2 regions of the Craterilacuibacter sp. genome follow, and region 2 is predicted to be linked to the other one. Evidence: predicted binding sites of a transcription regulator. Region 2 holds the regulator's gene; the other holds the start of a gene.
The links. Region 2 encodes sigma-54, which starts transcription at its own class of promoters, with help from an activator protein. Its sites were predicted from a motif close to CTGGCACGCTTCATGCTT; they were not measured.
Positions count from the first base shown of each region.

Region 1: flgB (flagellar basal body rod protein FlgB) is a predicted target of sigma-54. The motif match lies at 1,981-1,998, and genes of this name have one in related genera.

Region 1 is NZ_JBOFOO010000269.1:41-5,619, forward strand. Features, by position in the region: partial or broken gene ACRC1E_RS09280 (flagellar hook-basal body complex protein) at 1-381, opposite strand, end outside; gene ACRC1E_RS09285 (flagellar hook assembly protein FlgD) at 420-1,103, opposite strand; gene flgC (flagellar basal body rod protein FlgC) at 1,124-1,534, opposite strand; gene flgB (flagellar basal body rod protein FlgB) at 1,537-1,953, opposite strand; gene ACRC1E_RS09300 (EAL domain-containing protein) at 2,361-4,748, shown strand; partial or broken gene nagZ (beta-N-acetylhexosaminidase) at 4,838-5,579, opposite strand, start outside.
Region 2 is NZ_JBOFOO010000250.1:1,691-12,488, forward strand. Features, by position in the region: gene ACRC1E_RS08685 (AsmA family protein) at 1-1,344, shown strand, start outside; gene ACRC1E_RS08690 (cation:proton antiporter domain-containing protein) at 1,418-3,388, opposite strand; gene ACRC1E_RS08695 (KpsF/GutQ family sugar-phosphate isomerase) at 3,497-4,477, shown strand; gene ACRC1E_RS08700 (KdsC family phosphatase) at 4,486-5,010, shown strand; gene lptC (LPS export ABC transporter periplasmic protein LptC) at 5,007-5,570, shown strand; gene lptA (lipopolysaccharide transport periplasmic protein LptA) at 5,557-6,081, shown strand; gene lptB (LPS export ABC transporter ATP-binding protein) at 6,078-6,806, shown strand; gene ACRC1E_RS08720 (RNA polymerase factor sigma-54) at 6,813-8,201, shown strand; gene hpf (ribosome hibernation-promoting factor, HPF/YfiA family) at 8,270-8,584, shown strand; gene ptsN (PTS IIA-like nitrogen regulatory protein PtsN) at 8,699-9,160, shown strand; gene hprK (HPr(Ser) kinase/phosphatase) at 9,153-10,109, shown strand; gene rapZ (RNase adapter RapZ) at 10,090-10,798, shown strand, end outside.

The DNA.
Region 1 (5,579 bases), on a different contig from region 2:
CACCCCGTAACCGGTCAGATAATGGCCGGCATTGACGAAGTATCCCTCGCGATCAAGCTGGAACTCGCCGTTGCGGGTATACATCGCCTGTCCGTCTGCGCCTTGCATGCGAAAAAAACCTTGCCCGGTAATCGCCATATCCATGGGGTTGCCGGTACTGGTTACCGGTCCCTGGTTAAATTGCTGGGTCACCGCCACGGTGCGCGAGCCGATACCGGTTGCCGTTGCCGACACCCCGTACATACTGGCCGCGTACAGATCGGAAAATTCGGCGCGTGCCTTCTTAAAACCGACGGTACTGGCGTTGGCCACGTTGTTGCCGATTACATCCAGCTGCTTGGATGCCGCACCCAGACCACTCAAACCTTGCTGAAAACTCATGTCTCGCCCCTATTTCCGTATTCTTGTCTGCGCTGCGCTTAAACGATCTGGATGATCTCGCCCAGGCTAGTCGTCTTGCCACCGGCCAGCATCAGCATCGGGATGCCCTGTTCCCAAGTCACGCCGGTCACCTTGCTGAAGCCCAGCGGATTGGCCGTCACCGCCACGCCCCCATTACTGGCCTCGACCTTGAAGCTGTACTCGCCCTCGGGCAGCGCATTGCCGCTACCATCGGTACCGTCCCACTCGAATTTGTTGATACCGGTTGTCGGCTTGTCGATGGCGATGGTGCTGACCACATTGCCATCCTTATCCGATACCGTAACCGTGACCTTGTCGGCCGGCCCGTTCAGTTCGACGGCACCATTGGCGGTACCGCCCTCGCCCTTGATATGCAGCGCGTTGCCGTCGGTCATCACGTCCTTGCCTATCATGGTCGCCGCCATCATCGACTGGTTGGCGAACTGCGATTGCAGCAGCATATTCATGGTCTGGTTCATGTTTTCCATGCCGGTCACGGTACTGATCTGCGCCATCTGGCTGGTGATCTCGGCATTGTCCATCGGATTCAGCGGATCCTGCGCCTGCAACTGGGTCATCAGCAGCTTGAGGAAACGATCCTGAATCCCTTGCGACGAATTGGCATCCGCGCTCGAACGGCCCGCATTCCCGGTTTTGTTCAGGTCGGAAATGATGTCCTGACTACTGACGGCACTCACCATGGCTCAAGCCCTTTCTTCTATTACTGGCCCAACTGCAGGGTTTTCTGCAGCAGGGTCTTGGCGGTATTCATCACTTCCACGCTGGTCTGGTACGAGCGCGAAGCGGAAATCATGTCGGCCATCTCTTCAACCGGATTGACGTTGGGCAACTTCAGATAACCCTTTTCATCGGCCAGCGGATGCGACGGATCGTATTTGAGGCGGAACGGCGACGTATCTTCCACGATCTGCGTCACGCGCACACCCGCTACCTGCGGCTGACTGGCCGACACCGGCGTGGCAGAAAACACCACATGGCGCGCGCGATAGGGCTCACCGGTGGAGCTGGTTGCACTCTCGGCATTGGAAATATTACTGGCCACCAAATTAAGGCGCTGCGATTGCGCAGTCAGCGAAGACCCTGCAATGGTAAACACATTGGAAAGCGACATGATTATTGACCACCCTTGATTGCATCGGCCAAACCGGTAATGCGGCGATTGAGAAAGGTCAGCGTACTTTGATAGCGCAAGGAGTTGTCGGTAAACGCAGCACGCTCCACATCCATGTCCACGCTATTGCCATCCAGACTGGGCTGCACACTATGGCGGTAGCCCAACTCCGGCTTGCCATCGGCGGCAGTGGCGGCCACACCATCCAGATGGCCGGCGCTGGTACGCGCCATGGCAAGGCCCGCGCCTTGCTGCTGCGACTGCGCACCAGACAAAGCCTTGCCAAAATCGAAATCCACCGCCTTGTAGTTGGGCGTGTCATCATTGGCGAGGTTGCTCGCCAACACTTCGGCGCGATAGGCGCGCAGATTCAGTGACTGCTGCTGGAATTCAAAGTGTTTGGCAATCTTGTCTAGCATGTTCACCCCCAGTAAGCACACATGATATAGCAGGATTCGTGCCAGACACGAATGAATAGCAAACTATCGAATAGGCCCAAATTTTACTGGGGTATTTTACAGAGACATGGCACAGCTCGGGCAAATAAAACGGCAATAATTGCCGCTCAACGGCAAGGATGGGCACCATGCCCGCACCCGAGCCCACCCTTAGCGCCAGCAGCAACACCAAGCTTGCCGGATACCGCAGCGTTCACCCGATTTTAAAAAAGCCATTGCCCATAACAAAGCTTAAAGCTGACACCGGCTTGTCAATAAGAGCCAATAGCAAGCTAGGCACAGGCAGGCATTCGGAAAATCAGACCGGCGTTACCCGTCTATGCTAAAGCCAGACACAAGTCGTGCCCGCCCCTAAAGAGGGAACCGCCATGCGCCACCAAATCAACCATCGCATCCAGCATCTGGCCCGTCTGGGCAACTGGCACTATTCGGCTGGCGGCGACCGCCTCGAAGGCTCGGATGAGGCCTGCCGCCTGTTCGGACTGCCCGCGGGGGCTATCCTGCATCCACGCAAACTGGCCGAGCGCATCCACCCGCAAGACCAAGCGGCACTGCAAACGGCTTGGCGCGAGCTCATGAACGGCAAGCACTTTACCGTCGAACTACGGGTGCGTGATGGCGAAAGCTGGCGCTGGCTCTATATCAGCGGCGAAGCCGTCGATGCCGACATGCAAGCCATCGGCTTCGTACAGGACATCCATGCGCGCAAGCAACGCGAGCTGAAACTGGGCGCCCAGGCACAGCAACTGGCTCTGGCGATGACAGCCAGTGGCGAAGGACTATGGGACTGGAATCTGGCCGCACAGCAGGTTAGCCACAATGCCCAATGGTGTCACCTGCTAGGGCTGGACCCATCGCACCTCAGCCATGCCACCGATTTTTTTATTCATCTGATCCATCCGCACGACCGACCGGCAGTACAGGCACGCATCGGGGCATGCCTGCAGGGCAAAGGCAGCTATGTCAGCGAACACCGCCTGCGCCATCATGATGGCCACTATGTATGGGTACTGGATCGCGGCGATGTGGTCGAACGTGACGACGCGGGAACCGTATTACGCATGGTTGGCAGCCTGAGCGACATTAGCCAGCGGCGCGCAGCCGACGAAGAACTGCGCATCGCAGCCAGCGTATTCGATGCCCAGGAGGGCATGCTCATCGTCAGCGCCGACCAGCTGATCCTGCGCGCCAACCGGGCATTCGGCGAAATCTGCGGCTACAACAGCGCCCGCCTTGCCGGCCAAAGCCCGCTACTGCTGCGCACCGGCAAGTACGACCTGGATTTCTATAACGGCATCTGGGAGGCCGTAGCCAGCAGCGGCAGCTGGCAAGGCGAGCTCTGGATCAAGCACCAACAGGGCCGCTTCATCCCGGTATGGATGACGGGCAGCGCCATCAGGGATGACAGTGGCGCCATCAGCCACTACATTGTCACGCTCTCGGATCTGTCACAGCACAAGGCTGCCGAGCGCGAGATCCACCGCCTCGCATTTTATGACCCGCTGACCGGACTACCCAACCGCCGGCTACTGCTAGAACGCATCGACCACGCACTGCTCACCCACCAGCGCAACGGCAACGAAGGTGCACTCTTGTTTATCGACCTGGACAATTTCAAGCCGCTCAACGACAGCTACGGCCACGAGATGGGAGACCGCCTACTCAAGGAGGCCGCCGAACGCTTGGGGCAACGCCTGCGCCAGGACGACACCATCGCCCGTCTGGGCGGCGACGAATTCGTCGTCCTGCTGGAAAACCTCGACAGCGAACCGGCCAAGGCCGCCAGTCAGGCCGAACATGTCGCCGAGCTGCTGGGCAGCTTGCTGGCCCAGCCCTATCACCTGGGTAGCCATATCCACCACTGCAGCGGCAGTATCGGCATCGCACTGTTTTCAGACAGTGCCGGTCGCGCAGACGAATTATTGCGCCAGGCCGACCTTGCCATGTATCAAGCCAAGACCGCCGGGCGCAACACCCTGCGCTTTTATGATCAGGCAATGCAAACTGCCGTCCAGCTGCGGCTGGCGCAGGAACACGCACTACGCGAGGCCATCGCCGCACAGCAATTTGTCCTGCACTACCAAAAACAGGTGGATAACAATGGTGTGGCCACCGGCTACGAGGCGCTGCTGCGCTGGGAGCACCCGCAGCGGGGCCTCACCCCGCCAGGGTATTTCATAGCACTGGCCGAGGAGACTGGCCTGATCATTCCGCTAGGCACATGGGTACTGGAACAGGCATGCCAGCAACTGGCGCGCTGGGGCAAACATAAAGACAGCGCCCATCTGCGGCTTGCGGTCAATATCAGTCCGCTGCAGTTCCAGCAGGATGATTTTGCCGATACCGTGATTGCCATCCTGCAACAAAGTGGCGCCACACCCGAACGGCTGGAGCTGGAACTGACCGAAAGCCTGCTGCTGAGCGATATTGCACATGCCGCCGACAAAATGCACAAGCTGCGCAAGCATGGCGTCCTGTTTTCGCTGGACGATTTCGGCACCGGCTACTCTTCGCTGTCCTACCTCAAACACCTGCCGCTGAACCAGCTCAAAATCGACAAGAGCTTTGTCGACGACATCATGCACAGCACTAGCGCTGACGCCATTGTACGTACCATCATCGCACTGGCCCATAGTCTGGAGCTGACCGTCATCGCCGAAGGCGTGGAAACCGCGCAGCAGCGCGACTTCCTGCTGGCCAATGGCTGCCAGCACCATCAGGGCTATCTGTATGAAAAACCCGCCCCCCTGAGCTGAGACGCCACTCAACAGCAAACGCCGCAGCGGATAAGGCTGCGGCGTTGATTGGCAAGACCCGCCCACAAACATGCGGGCAAGGCAATATTTTAGTAGGCTTCGCCCACCTTGGGCCCGGTCAGCGTATCGGCCGGCAAACCCAGCGCCAGCACGCTCGCCTGGCGCACGGCAAAAGCGGCCGTCGCCACATGTGCCTGCCAGTCTTGTGCCGTGCCATGCCCGGCCATGCGCGCCAGACGGGCGGCCAGTTGCGGCTGCGCCGGCGGCAGCAGGCGGGCAAGCAAGTCGTCCGCCAGATCGGGGCGGTTGCACACCAGTACCATATCGCAGCCGGCGGCCAGCGCCGCATCGGCGCGATCGACAATATCGCCGGCGGCGGCCGCGCCTTCCATGGTCAGGTCATCCGAAAAGATCACCCCGTCAAAACCCAGCTCGTCGCGCAAGATGTCCTGCAGCCATCGCTGCGAGAAACCGGCTGCCTGACCATCCACAGCCGGATACACTACATGCGCCGGCATCACCGCCGCCATACCGGCATTCGCCAGCGCCGCAAACGGCTTGAGGTCATCATCACGCAAGGCCTCCAGCGAGCGGCTATCCACCGGAATCACATGATGGCTATCCCCCTCGACAAAACCGTGGCCGGGAAAATGCTTGCCGCAGCTTTGCATGCCGCCGGCAGCCAACCCCTGCTGCAAGGCACAGCTCAGATCCGACACCACCGCCGGATCGCGGTGGAAGCTGCGGTTACCGATCACCGCGCACTGCCCCCAGTCCAGATCCAGCACCGGCGTAAACGACAAATCAATGCCGCAGGCCGATAGTTCTGCG
Region 2 (10,798 bases):
TACGCTAGCGCCAACCCGGGGGAGATACTGATTCCGCATGCCACAGGATCAGGTGAATTCAATTACGCACAAGTCCGCTACCGTTTCAACGGCGCACTGGATCAGCTCAAACTCAACCCGGCAGGCCTCTACGCCGATCAACTCGGTGCAGAGCTCATCTCTTCGCAAGGCCCCCACTCCATCAAACTCAAGCTATCTGCGCCCTTACAACTGGCGGCGCTGAATACCCTGCGCATGGAGCCCTTAAAACTGGATGCCAGCCTGATTACCCCTGTTCTGCCGCGCGGCCAACTCTCGGCCTCGTTACTGGGGGCACTCAGTGGCGAGCTTGATCGCAGCCAGCTAACCCTGCGCGTCGAAGGCAAGCTGGATGGCGCCCGCCTTGCGCTGGCACTGGATCAGACCGGCTTCATTGATCCGCACCACGAAGCCGCACTTGCCATCGACGTGCTGGACCTCAACCGCTACCTGCCGGAAACCAAACCCGAACAGGCGGTTGCCTTATTTCAAGACAAAACACCATTGCAACTTGAGTGGATGGACTTCCTCCACCTCAAGGGCAAAGTCGCAATTGGCGAACTGAATATGGGACGCTTCCGTGTGCGCGACATCAACGCCCACGTCGAAGCCGATCGCAATGCATTTGCCGTCGACAATCTGTCGGCCAGCATCTATCAGGGCAAGCTGAGCGGCAGCGCCAGACTGCAACGCGGCAAAGAGGCTACCCTGTCCATCAACCAGCAATTGCACGGCATGCATATTCGCCCCTTGCTGCTCGACCTGTTCGACTTCAACCGCATCGAGGGCAAAGGTAGCGGCGATGTCAATCTGGTCGCACACGGCAGTTCGCTGGCCGCCTTACGCGATACGCTAACCGGACAGGCCAGCATCAAGCTGGCACAAGGCGCGCTCACCGGCATAGACCTGGTTGCCGCCCTGAAAAACCTGCCAGCCGAACTCAAAGACTGGAGCACCACTTCGCTGGCCACTGACCGCAAGCAGAAAACCACCTTCCAGGCCTTGTCAGCCAGCTTCGACCTGGATAACGGCATTGCACGTAATCAGGATTTGCAATTGGTATCACAACTGGTGAACGTACACGGCAACGGCAAGCTTGACCTGCCACAAAGCATTATCGACTACACCCTCGATGTAAAAGCCAACCCGCGCTCGTTCAGCCGCTTGGGAAACGTCAATGTACCGCTAAAAATCACCGGCCAGATCAATGCCCCCACCTACGCGCTAGACTTTAACGCCATGGTTAAAGGCAAGACCTCGCCCAACGAAAAGCAGCAGGCACTCAAGCAGGAGCTGAAAAAACAGATCACGACAATATTGCCGTGATTAGGGATTAGGGATCAGGGAGCATCGCTGCTCATTTTACGGGCAGCAAGCCGGACAATGCCCGGCGCGCGCCTTACTCGCCCTGCAGTAATCTGCTTTCAGCCTGCGCCAATTGCTCGGGACGCCCCAAAAGCACCACCACATCATTTTCTTCCAGTACAAAATCGGCACTCAGATCCGAACGCTTGAACTGGCGCCGGCGCACGGTTTTAATCTCGACCTCAAGCTTGGCGAGATCTAGCTCGCCCAAACGCTTGCCAACCGCGTAAGCACCGGACACCAGACGTACACTCTCCAGCCGCTGCTGCAAGGACTCGTCACTACCGGCAACCTCGTCACCCACGCCGCGGAAAAAGCCGCGAAACAAGCCATAGCGTGCTTCACGCACCGTACGGATTCGACGCAACACCCGGCTCACCGGCACGCCCATGACCATGAGCGCTTGCGAGGCCAGCATGAGGCTGCCTTCCATCACCTCGGCGACAACCTCGTCGGCACCGGCTGCGCGCAGGCGTTCAATATCGCTATCGTCTATGGTGCGCACAATCACCGGCAAGTTGGGTTTGAGCGCCTGCACCACCTCGATAATACGCTCGGCCGCATGCGTGTCGGCAAAGGTGATGACCACGACTTTGGCACGCTGGATACCGGCAGCGCCCAGCACTTCCTTGCGCGCAGCATCACCAAACACCACCGGGTCTCCGGCCGCGCTGGCTTCCTGCACCCGCTCCGGATCGAGATCAAGAGCAAAAAATGGCACCTCCTCGGCTTCCAGCAGCCGTGCCAGCGCCTGCCCGCTGCGGCCATAACCACAAATCAGCACATGTTCCGACTTGGTCATACTCTGCACAAAGACCTGATGCAGATCCAGCGATTGCAGCATCCAGTCGTTACGGATAAAACGCCGGGTAATCGCGTCTGCATGCTGAATCAAGAATGGCGCAATCAGCATGGAAATAATAATGGCGGCCAATGCAGCTTGTACCGATGCCAATGGCACCAGCGCCAGATTGCTCGCCAGTGCGAGCAATACAAAACCGAACTCGCCCCCTTGCGCCAAGGCCAGTGCCCCCTTGAATGACTCATTACTACGCTGGCCGAAGGCGCGACCAATCGCAAACACCACCGCCAGTTTCAGCGGCAATAGCAAAAATAGCATCACCAGTACTTCATCCCAGCGCTGATACAGCACCGGCAGTTCCAGCTTCATCCCCACCGTAATAAAGAAAAAACCCAGCAAGATGTCTCGAAACGGGCGGATATCCTCCTCCACCTGAAAACGGTATTTGGTTTCCGAAATCAGCATGCCGGCAACAAAAGCGCCCAATGCCAGCGATAGACCGGATAGCTCTGTCAGCCAGGCAATACCCAGAGTCACCAGCAGCACATTGATCATAAACAGCTCGCCCGAACGCTGGCGGGCAACCAGATGAAACCACGGTCGCATCAAACGCTGGCCAAAAAAGAACAGCAATGCCATCACGACCACGACCTTGACCCCGGCTAGCGCCAAATCCATCCACAAAGAAGACAAATCTCCGGCAAAAGCCGGCAGCAGGATCAATAGCGGGACGACCGCAATATCTTGAAATAGCAAAACCCCCATCGCCAGCTGGCCATGGGGCTGCCCCAGCTCCAAGCGTTCGGTCAGCAGTTTGCTGACGATAGCCGTCGATGACATCGCCAGTGCCCCGCCAATGGCAAAGCCAGCCAGCGGATTACCACTAAAAGCCCACACCCCGCCCATGATCAGCAACAAGGTCACCACCACCTGCGCCAAGCCGATACCAAACACCAAGCGGCGCATGGCATTAAGCTTGGGCAGTGAAAATTCCAGACCAATGGAAAACATCATGAATACGATGCCTATCTCACCCAAAAACTGGGTTTCCTCACCATCCGGCACCAGTGCCAATACACTGGGTCCGGCGATAAAACCGACCACCAGATAGCCCAGCATGGGCGGAACCTTGACACTGCGGCACAAGGTAACGGCCAGCACGGCACACAAGAGGACCAGTACGATAGGAGCAAGAGAATGCATCAGGCAAAAATTTCCTAGTTCAGAAGTTGAAATCCGGTTTGGCAACATGCGGCCATTTACAGCGACAGGAGCAGGAAGGCCGATTATAAGCTGATATACTATGCGGCTATGGAACAAGCGCACACACCATCCCGCCTAGAACTGGCACGCGGCGTCCTCCGCATCGAGGCCGACGCCATACTCAAGCTGGCCGACCGCCTGAATGGCGAGTTTTTGGCCGCCATCGACATTCTACTGGCATGCAGTGGCCGGGTGGTCATTACTGGCATCGGAAAATCCGGCCATATCGCCCGCAAGATTGCAGCCACCATGGCCAGTACCGGCACGCCGGCATTTTTTGTCCATCCGGCCGAAGCGGCGCATGGCGACTTGGGCATGATTACCGACCGCGACGTACTGATCGCCCTCTCCAATTCGGGCGAAAGCGATGAAGTGATCGCGCTCTTACCGGCACTCAAGCGCAAGGGGGTCACCCTGATCGCCATGACCGGCCGCCCCGGTTCGACATTGGCACGCGAAGCCGACATCCATCTGGATGCCACCGTAGAGAAGGAAGCCTGTCCGCTGGGATTAGCGCCGACCGCCAGCACCACGGCGGCACTGGCACTAGGGGACGCGCTGGCAGTCACCCTCTTGGATGCCCGCAACTTCCGTCAGGAAGACTTTGCCCTCTCCCACCCCGGCGGCAGCTTGGGCCGGCGCCTGCTGGTCCACGTCACCGATATCATGCACGCCGGCGATGCCTTCCCGGCCGTCAAATCCGGCACGACACTGAAACACGCCTTGCTGGAAATGTCGCACAAGGGTTTGGGCATGACTGCCGTCCTGCATGCGGATGGCACGCTGGCCGGTATCTATACCGATGGCGACCTGAGAAGAACACTGGATCAAAGCGAAAACCTGTCGGGACTGATCATCGACGACGTCATGCACCGCACGCCGCGCACCATCGCGGCCACACGCTTGGCGGCCGAGGCCGTCAAACTGATGGAACAGTACAAGATCAACGGCCTGATCGTCACCGATGAAGATGGCCATGCCATAGGCGCACTCAATATGCACGACCTGATGCGCGCTGGCGTCGTCTGAAAGCACATATGCACACACCGCAAGAATACGCCCGCCGCGTCAAACTGCTGATCATGGATGTCGATGGCGTCATGACCGATGGACGCATCTATTACAACGCCCAGGGTGAAGAATCCAAGTCGTTTTACGTACAGGACGGATTGGGTCTCAAACTGCTACAAAGCACCGGCGTGCGTCTGGCCATTATTTCCGGCCGCGCCGACGCCTGCGTCGAACACCGCTCCCGCGCACTGGGTATCGATTTTTACTTCGGCGGCGTCAGCAACAAGCAGTTGGCGCTGGATGAACTCATGCAACAAAGCGGCCTGAGCCCGGACGACTGCGCCTTTATCGGCGATGACGTCATCGACCTGCCGGTACTGCGCCGCGTCGCATTTCCTGTGGCAGTGCCGGCAGCTCCGGCCCTGGTACAGCAGCACGCCCGTTACATTACCGGTGCCAGCGGTGGCCTGGGCGCGGTGCGCGAAGTATGCGAACTCATCATGCAGGCGCAAGGCACGTTTGACACGGCCATCGCGAAATATCTGGCATGAAGCGCTTTCCCCGCCTGTTTCCGCTATTGCTGGTACTGATGCTCTCAGTACTGACCATGCTGCTTGACCGCGTCACGCGCAGCAGCAGCGTGCAAAGCGTGATCGACCGTGACCAGCCCGAGTATACGGTAGAAGATTTTACCGCCACCCGTTTTGATGCGCAGGGGCTGCCTCAGGATCGTTTGCAAGCACGCAAGATGTGGCAATTTCCGGATGCCAAGGATATCGAATTCGAACACCCCTTCCTTACCAGCTATCAGTTGGGGCAGGTCAATTACACGGTCGAAGGGGAAGTTGGGCGCTACAACAACAGCACGGGCATGGTGTGGTTTGACCGCAAGGTGGTGATGATAGACAAGGCCGAGGCCGGCAAGCCCGATACCCAGATAGACACGCGTGCACTGACCGTAGACCTGAATACCTCGACCGCCAAGAGCCCTGCGGCCGTCACCGTCCATCAGGGCGGCTCGGTCGCCAACGCCATCGGTTTTACCTATGCACAGCAGCAGGGCCTGATTACCTTGCTGTCGAAAGTCAGGATCAGCTATGCACAACCTTAAATTTACGGCGCTCGTCTTGTGCGCCGGGCTATTTGCCCTGCAAAGCGCCCATGCAGAAAAAGCCGACAGCAGCAAACCGATAGAATTGTCGGCCGATAGAGGCACGCTGGACCAGAACAACGGCGTGACCGTATGGGATGGCAGCGTCGTCGTCAATCAGGGCACCTTGCAACTGAAGGCCGATCATGTAGTCGTCACCCGCAATACCAGCGGCCAGCAGACACTGCTAGCTACCGGAAAACCCGCCACTTTCCGCCAGAAAGTCGAAGGCAAGAACGAGTACATCGACGGCAAAGGCAACCGCATCGATTACGATAGCCTAAGTGGTGTCACTGTTCTCACCGGCAACGCTTTTGTCAAACGCGGCCAGGACTCGGTCGCCGGTAATGTCATTACCTACAACACGCAAACCGAGTTGTATCAGGTCAGCGGCAGCAACCCACAGACGACAGGGGCAGCCAAAGGGCGGGTCACCGTAATCCTGCAACCCAAGACCGAGGAAAAGAAATGACTGTCAGCCGGTTGAGCGTTGCACACATCAAAAAAAGCTTTAAAAAACGCACCGTGGTCAAGGATGTCTCGCTGGAAATCGCCAGCGGCGAGGTCATCGGCCTCTTGGGACCCAATGGCGCCGGCAAGACGACCAGCTTTTACATGATAGTCGGGCTGATTGCCGCCGAAGCCGGCGAGATCATACTGGACGACATCACCATCACCCATCTGCCCATCCATAAACGTGCGCGCATGGGCCTAGGGTATTTGCCGCAGGAGGCCTCCATTTTCCGCCGCATGACGGTCAGGGAAAACATCTGCGCCGTGCTGGAAATTTCCGGCGTCAAGGGCGAGCAGATGGAGACCGAACTGGGCTTGCTGATGGATGATCTCAATATCGCCCATCTGGCCGACACCAATGCTATGGCGCTGTCCGGTGGCGAGCGGCGACGGGTCGAGATCGCCCGGGTACTGGCATCGCGTCCGCGCTTCATTCTGCTGGACGAACCCTTCGCCGGTGTAGACCCTATCGCGGTGATCGACATCCAGAAAATTATCGCCTTTCTCAAAGAACGCGGCATCGGGGTGTTGATTACCGACCACAATGTGCGTGAAACGCTACGCATCTGCGACCGTGCCTACATCATCAACGATGGCAAGGTACTGGCATATGGCCTACCGGACGAACTGGTCAGCAACGAGCAGGTACGCAAGGTTTATCTGGGCGAACACTTCCACCTGTAAGGCGCCATGAAACAATCACTCCAGCTTAAAGTCAGCCAGCAGCTGACCCTGACACCTCAACTGCAGCAGTCGATCAAGCTGCTGCAAATGTCCACGCTGGAACTGGGAACGGAGCTGGAGCGCTATTTGCAGGACAATCCGCTGCTGGAACGCAGCGAGGGCAACGAAAGCAGCGAGCCGGAGAACCAACAGGAGAGCGTAGCCAGCGAGGCGCCCGAGCGTGAAGGCAGCGAGGCTTACGAAGAATGGGGCAGCAGCAAAGCCGGGCATGGCGGTGATGACAGCGAATTCGACCCCATCCTGAACACCCCGGAAAAACTGGGCATGCGCGCCCAACTGATGGCACAAATGGGCGAGCTGGTCTTGTCGGCGCGCGAGCGTGCCCTGCTCACCCTCTTGATCGAAGAAATCGACGACGAGGGATATCTGGCAACGCATGTCAATGAAATCAGCCTGAGCCTGCCGCCCGCGCTGGAGGTCGAACCCGAAGAGCTGGAATACCTCAGGCAACTATTACGCCAGATGGACCCCCCGGGCATAGGCAGCTATAACCTGAGCGAGTTTCTGGCCAGCCAGCTGGCGGCCTTGCCTAGTGATGTGCCAGCCAAAGCGTTGGCAGCCACCATCATCAAACAGCACCTCGCACTACTGGGCAATCGCGATTATGCCAAGCTGCGCAAGATTATGGACGCCAGCGAAGATGAAATCCGTACTGCACAATCGCTGATTGCCCGGCTACGCCCGCGGCCGGCCGGTGGTTTTGATGGAGATGACACCCGCTACCTGATGCCCGATGTGGTGGTGCGTAAAGTCCGTGGCCAGTGGACAGCCCACATCAATGCTCAAGCCCAGCCAAAATTGCGTGTCAACAGCATTTATGCCAATCTCCTGCAACAACAAAGAGATAGCAGCAACAATCTCTCAGGACAACTGCAAGAGGCGCGCTGGTTGGTAAAAAATATCCAGCAGCGATTTGACACCATACTAAAAGTATCGGAAGCTATTGTTCAAAGGCAGCAACAGTTCTTTGAACAAGGTGAAGTAGCGATGCGACCGCTGATATTGCGCGATATTGCTGATGAGCTTGGCCTGCACGAATCCACCATTTCCCGTGTCACCACACAAAAATACCTGCTGTGCAGCCGCGGTCTGTTCGAACTCAAATATTTCTTTGGCAGCGCACTGGAAACCGATAGTGGCGGCGAATGTTCGGCGACTGCAATCAAGGCTCATATGCGCCGTCTGATCGATGGTGAAAACGCTAAAAAGCCCTTATCCGACAATGTACTCGCCGAGCAGCTTGCCAATCTCGGCATTCAGGTCGCACGCCGCACTGTTGCCAAATACCGTGAAGCCATGCAAATTGCGCCAGCCAGCCTGCGCAAAGCACTCTAGACTTCCACTTGATAAGTATTCTCATGGACCCGGACTGTTCCAGGTCGATTAACCGAAGGAGTTAGGGTATGAACCTCAAGATCACTGGTCTCCACCTTGAAGTAACCCAACCACTGCGCGACTATGTCGAAGAAAAACTCGGTCGTGTTGTTCGCCATATAGACAATGTGATCGATACGGCCGTCACGCTCTCGGTCGACAAGCTGGATCAAAAAGCCGAAGTCAATGTACATCTGGCCGGCAAGGATATTCATGCAGAAGCCACCGCCGACAATATGTATGCGGCCATTGATGCACTGATCGACAAACTTGACCGCCAGCTGCTCAAGCACAAGGGCAAGGTATCGGAACATCGCGCGATACCACAACCAGCGGCAGAGTAATTACTTGATTACAAACGGGAACCTCGCGGTTCCCGTTTTGCTTTGCTTTCCGGGCTATTTCAATGGCCTACTCAGGCGTAGAATAAGCGCCGATTCCACTCTGTACGAGTTTTTATGTCCCTGATCGGCAAAATACTCTCCCGCGATCATATTCTGGTCGACCTTGACGTAGCCAGCAAAAAACGGGTGTTCGAGCAGGTTGGCCTGCTCGCAGAGAACACCGGTAATATTGCCCGCAGCGAAGTGTTCGATAGTCTGTTTGCGCGTGAAAAATTGGGCTCGACCGGCTTGGGCCAAGGTGTAGCCATTCCGCACGGGCGTGCCCGCGGCCTGAAAGAGGCCATGGGCGTGTTTATCCGCCTCAGGCAGGCCATCCCGTTTGATGCGCCGGATGGCAAGCCGGTACGGCTGCTATTTGTCCTTCTGGTGCCGGAACAGGCTACCGACCTGCATCTGCAAGTTCTCTCCGAACTGGCCCAGCTATTTTCCAGCCGCGTTCTGCGCGAACAGCTGGAACAAGCTGCCGATACTGAAGCGCTGTACCGCCTTTTGACAGAATGGAGTACTCATGCCTAGTGTCAGCGTCCGCAAGCTTTACCAGGACAACCAACAAAAACTCAACCTGACCTGGGTAGCTGGACGCTCCGGCTCTGACAATTTAATCGGCAACGATGACCAGCGCCCTACTCTGTCGCTGGTTGGACACCTGAACTTCATCCACCCCAACCGGGTGCAGGTACTGGGACTGGCCGAAGTCGACTACCTGAACCGGCTGGAAAAATCCGCCGCCAAAACGGCGCTGGATCAGCTGTTCTACAAAGAAATGTCGGTCGTGGTCGTCGCCAATGCACAAGTGGTGCCTGCACTGCTGCGCGACTACTGCCATACCCACAATGTTCCGCTGATGACCACCCCGCTGGAAAGCCCGTACCTGATGGATGTACTGCGCATCTATCTGGCACGCACACTGGCGGTGTCTACCGTATTGCACGGCGTTTTCCTCGATGTACTCGAGATCGGTGTACTGATCATGGGCGACTCGGCCATGGGCAAGAGCGAACTGGCTCTGGAACTGATCTCGCGTGGCCACGGACTGGTTGCCGATGATGCCGTCGAGTACTACCGCATAGGTCCCGATACACTGGAAGGCCGCTGCCCGGCGCTGCTGCGCGACTTTCTTGAAGTCCGAGGCTTGGGGATACTCAATATCCGCACCGTTTTCGGTGAAACTGCTGTCCGCCCCAAAAAAGTACTCAAGCTTATCATCCATCTGATCAAGGCCAATGATCAGGCGATGCAGGCACTGGACCGGCTCAATATCCAGTCCGAAACGCAGGATATTCTCGGCGTCAGCGTACGCAAAGTCATCCTGCCGGTAGCCGCCGGCCGCAACCTGGCGGTACTGGTGGAAGCCGCAGTACGCAACTACATCCTGCAATTGCGCGGCATCGACAGTACGCGCGAATTCGTGGAACGCCATACCAATTTCTTGCGGGATCAGGAACATGCAACTGATCTTGATTAGCGGCCTGTCCGGCTCGGGCAAGTCGGTCGCGCTGCGCAGTCTCGAGGATGCGGGATTTTTCTGCGTCGACAACCTGCCCGCCACCATGCTGTCGGACGCCATGGCCCTTTATCGCAACTATGGCTACCAGCAGATTGCCATCAGCGTAGACACGCGCAGCCACCCCACACTGGGCGCACTGCCGCTGCAAATGAAGGCACTGCGCGAGGCCGGCATCGATGTCCGCCTGTTTTTCCTTGAGGCCAAGCAGCCGGTTCTGGTCAAGCGCTTCTCCGAAACACGGCGTAGCCATCCGCTTGCCGGCATGGGTCTGTCGCTGGAAGAATGCATAGAGATGGAGATGGAGTTGCTGGCGGCAATTGCCGAGCTCGGCATCCGCATGGACACCTCCGAACTTTCGGCAAACACACTGAAAAGCTGGGTGCGCCAGCTGGTCGATAGCGATGGCAACCGCCTGACGCTATTGTTCCAGTCGTTCGGTTTCAAGCATGGCGTACCGCTGGATGCCGATTTTATCTTCGACGTGCGCTGCCTGCCCAATCCGCACTACATCGCCGAACTGCGCCCGCTCACCGGAAAAGACCAGCCCATCATCGACTACTTCGCCAGCGAGCCCAAAGTTGCCGAGATGATCGCCGATATCCGCAGCCTGCTTCTCAAGTGGCTCCCCGAGTTCAAGCTGGAAAACC